2 regions of the Pseudoalteromonas sp. G5_S1_54_S4 genome follow, and region 2 is predicted to be linked to the other one. Evidence: riboswitches for the same ligand, from Rfam matches in the RefSeq annotation. Region 2 holds a riboswitch; the other holds the start of a gene.
What was found. A riboswitch is a leader RNA that binds a small molecule or an ion and turns the genes downstream of it on or off. The one in region 2 is predicted to bind lysine.

Region 1: another riboswitch for lysine. It lies ahead of lysC (lysine-sensitive aspartokinase 3); the one in region 2 lies ahead of dapA (4-hydroxy-tetrahydrodipicolinate synthase).

What each region holds. Positions count from the first base shown of each region.
Region 1 covers NZ_JBQKUL010000001.1:130,111-132,285, reverse strand. The annotation lists gene lysC (lysine-sensitive aspartokinase 3) at 1-815, opposite strand, end outside; lysine riboswitch at 891-1,063, opposite strand; gene nhaD (sodium:proton antiporter NhaD) at 1,162-2,175, opposite strand, start outside.
Region 2 covers NZ_JBQKUL010000014.1:7,799-9,973, reverse strand. The annotation lists gene ACTRWE_RS07465 (2,3,4,5-tetrahydropyridine-2,6-dicarboxylate N-succinyltransferase) at 1-107, opposite strand, end outside; gene dapA (4-hydroxy-tetrahydrodipicolinate synthase) at 123-1,007, opposite strand; lysine riboswitch at 1,135-1,314, opposite strand; gene ACTRWE_RS07455 (DNA-3-methyladenine glycosylase I) at 1,502-2,175, shown strand, end outside.

The sequences.
Region 1 (2,175 bases), on a different contig from region 2:
TGCAATACTTTAGCGCCAAAGGTCGCCATTTCTGCTGCTTCATCAAAACTTAAACGCGCAATAGGAGTGGCTTTTACACACAAACGAGGATCGGTGCTAAAAATACCCACTACGTCAGTCCAAATATGCACACTTTTAGCGTTAATAGCCTCAGCAAGCAGTGCAGCGCTATAATCTGAGCCGCCTCGACCGAGCGTGGTCGTTAAATTGTTTGCATCGCTACCAATAAACCCTTGGGTCACAATAACGCTATCATCAAGCAGCGGAATTAAATGTGTTTGAGCGGCTTGCGCTGTGGCGGCCACATTTGGTGTTGCTTTACCAAATTGGCTATCGGTTTTAAGCACCTGGCGCACATCAAAACGAGTGGCATTTAAACCCTTTAACCTTAGTACTTGGGTAAATAAGTACGACGATAAACGCTCGCCAAAGCTAAGTAGCTCATCGAACTGCTGCTCAGTATTGAGTGTTTGTGCCGCCAACGTTTGAAATGCATCAAGCGTTTGATTAAACCCAAGGGCTAAATCCTCATCTAACGACAGGTCATTTAAAATAGCCTGCTGAATCGCAAGGACACCATCAATATGCTGTTGGCGTTTAGTGGCTTCAATACCCGCTTTGCAAAGCTCCACTAAATGATTGGTCACTCCGGCACTGGCGCTTACTGCAACAATACGTACATTTTTATCGTTTACGATAATTTCGCTACAACGGCTCATCGCCTCAAAGTTAGCAACGCTGGTGCCACCAAATTTGGCAACAATGTAATCTGATTTTGTGCACTGTGAACTTTGTGGCACTGGTTGGGTAGTCATTTCGTCTCCTTTCGCGGCATCCAAACCGCAATAAAACAAGAAGAACTTGGCAGGAAATAAAGATAAGAAAAATCTACTGCCAGAAGCTCTCCACCTAAATTGGTGACAGTTTTGAGGATTCAGCCCCATAAACCGAAAAACAATGGTAACGACCCATTATTTTCCTCGGCGAGTACTTCCCTCCTTAATGATCGCAGGCTGTCGTTGCCTCACATTAAGTACCTAAGTATCGCACCTCTTCTGAATGTATTATTAACCTGTGGCTAATAAAACAAAACCGCACTAAGAGTGCGGCTTTGAAAGTTATCGTTTAGACGTCTAGCTGTCAAGTCGTTTTACTATAAAATCAAATAAAACTACCCATTAAGTAAGAGCCCGCATAACCAAAGGTGTAACACAGTAATAAATACAGCGATAAGCGAAGGTAACTTGCAAACGTCAGCTCTTTTACCTTACTCATGGCTATAATACCGGCCGCCGAGCCAATGATTAGCATAGAGCCACCTACACCGGTTGCATACGTAAACGACAACCAATGCTGTTGACTCATTACAATGTCGGCTTTTAATAACGCTGCCGTTAGTGGCACGTTATCAACACCTGCAGATAAAATACCCATTAAGTAGTTTGCGTACTCTGGCGCCATTACCGTATACAAATTAGTAAATTGGCTCAGTACCCCAACTTCTTTTAACGCACCAACAAGCAGTAACACACCCACGAAAAACAATAAGGTGTCGTACTCTATGTCGCGTATAAAATCGATCATATCTTTGTTGATGTCTTTTTTGCGCATTAAAAATTGCGCGACTAAAAACATAATAGATAAACCCAATAAAAAAGTAAGCAGAGGCGGTACACTGTATAAAACACTCAATGTAAGCGTAGCAATAACCGTAGTGAAGAAAATAACCGCAATGGTTATGTCGGTTTTTTCAATACGTTTAAATTTAGTTTTTTTAAACTCGAGTTGCTTATTCATGCCAATTGATAACAAAGTAGCCAGTAATAATACACTTAGTAACGCAGGCACAATTAACAGTAATAAATTGCTAATTGTTACTTTACCATCAAGGAAAATCATAAGTGTGGTTACATCACCCGTGATAAGTGATACACCACCGGAGTTTACAGCAAATACAATAAGCGTGGCGTACTTAACTAACTTTTTGGCTTCAAGTTTTAATGACATAATCACTGCCAGTGATATTAGCGTGGCCGTAACGTTGTCAGAAATAGATGAAAATAAAAACGCAAAACACCCCACCAAAAACATCAGCTTTCGCTCACTAATGCTGGTTGGCATAATCCGATTCACAACATTTTCGATAAGTCCTTTAGAGTTTAAATAGGCGACAAA
Region 2 (2,175 bases):
ATGCCTTGCTTTACTTCTACGTTAGCGTGCCATTGGCCGTTTTCGTCTTGTGTTGCTGCGCGAACTGCGCCCGTTTCTAAATTATTTAATAGTTCTAACCAGCTCATTATAAAAACCTGTATTTAATGCCAAGATAAAATGGTGTTGTTTGCCGATGAAATGTCATCTGTGTGTGTCAGCTCAAGGTGTGTTAAAGGTGGACGTAAATGCGGACTGCTAATACGCCCTTGTAAATGCATTAACACTTTGACTGGGATAGGGTTTGCTACTGAAAATAAGCTATTGATGGCGCTAGACCACTGGACAAAAAGATTAGGGTGTTGGCCGCTTAAACTGCGCTTTACAAACTCATGGGTTTGCACTGGCCATGCATTGGCTGCAACCGACACTAAACCTTTTGCACCTGCTTGGGAAAAATAAGGCATGAGGGCATCGTCACCACTAAAAATGGCTAGTTCAGGCGCTGCTTGTCGATAGGCTTCAAATTGAGAAATACAGCCACTGGCTTCTTTGAGTGCCCATAAATTTTTATGTTGTTTGAGGTTTTCAATGGTTGCAATGGGAATGCTAACCGCACTACGTCCTGGTACGTTATAAAGCATACAAGGATGAGAACTGGCATTAAGCAGGCTTTCAAACCAATGCGTTTGCCCCACTGCACCGGGTTTGGCGTACAAAGGCGAGCCAAGTAAAAAACCATGAATAGGCAGTTGGTTGCAGTAGTTAACCCATTCAAGCTGCTGCTTTAAGTTACTACCACCGACTGCGACCATAAGCGGGACGCTCGGCTGTAATTGGCAAATATGCTCTACGATGGCTTGCTGCTCTTTTAGGGTCAGGGCTAACCCTTCGCCAGTGCTACCAAGTAATAAAATGCCGTTGTTAGCGGCTTCTTGTTCGGCCACCAAGGTGTCTAAGGTTGCGTAATCAACTAGGCCATTTTGATCAAATGGGGTGATCAGCGCAGTCCATAAATGGAAATTGTTAATATTGAAGTTGTTGATCATCTCTCACGAACTTATAGGGCATTCGTCGAGTTATTGGCGGGTATTTAGGGTGCCTGACTCTTTGAATGTATTTATAATTCGAAGAGCGAATGGGCTTATATAACAGGGCGCACGGCCTTATTATACTAAGACCAGAAGCTCTCCACCAAATATGTTATTGGTGACAGTCGCTAGGATTCAACCTAGTCGCCCGAAGTAATCTTTCACAAAAAAGTGTTACCTCTCGGCGTTAATTCCCCTCACGTATGCTCAATGGAGTTTGCGCTCCTAACATACGCTACCTGAATAACGCACCTCTTCCAGCCCTTTGCACTTACTATTGAAAAATCAATCAGCAAATACAATGTAATAGGGTAAGTGTGACGATTAAACCACTTTAGCCGTCTAGGTGTCAAGTGACTAAATACAGAATAGTTCATCGATAATAGCAACGGTTACGTATTGGCTGCTTTTCTCGTAAACTAGTTTCATGGTCGAAGTAAGGTATTAAGTAGATGGAAAAATTTAGCGATATTTATAAGCGTGCAGTGGAGCGAAAGGGCTCTGAAAAAATGCTTAAGTTGTTACTCGCAAAACCTTTATCAACAAAGCAACTCGTCACATTAAGTGATGATGATTGGCTAGAAGAATTTACTCGGAAAGTTTTTCAAAGTGGTTTTTATTGGTCGGTGATCAACAGTAAGTGGGCCGGATTTAGAGAGGTTTTCTGGGACTTTAGTGTTGAAAAGCTATTGATGATGCCACCAGACATATTAGAACAAAAAGCCAGTGACGAACGGATTGTGCGCAATTATAAAAAAGTAAAAACCATTACTGAAAATGCGTATATGATCCACGAAGTTGCAGAGCAACACGGCAGTTTTAGTCAGTTTATTGCTAACTGGCCAAGTGAAGATATTATTGGTTTGTGGGCGTATTTAAAAAAGCATGGTGCAAGGCTGGGTGGTAATACCGGCCCTTATGCGCTGCGCGCCTTAGGAAAAGATACTTTTTTACTTTCAAGAGACGTAGAAAGCTATTTGCGTGCACATAAAATTATCGATGGCGGCTTACAAACCAAAAAATCATTAAATGCCGCGCAAGCTTTTTTTAATGAACTGCAGCAGCAAAGCGGTTTAAGTATGCAAGAGCTAAGCTTAATTGTCGCTTATGGTGTCGGCGACAACCG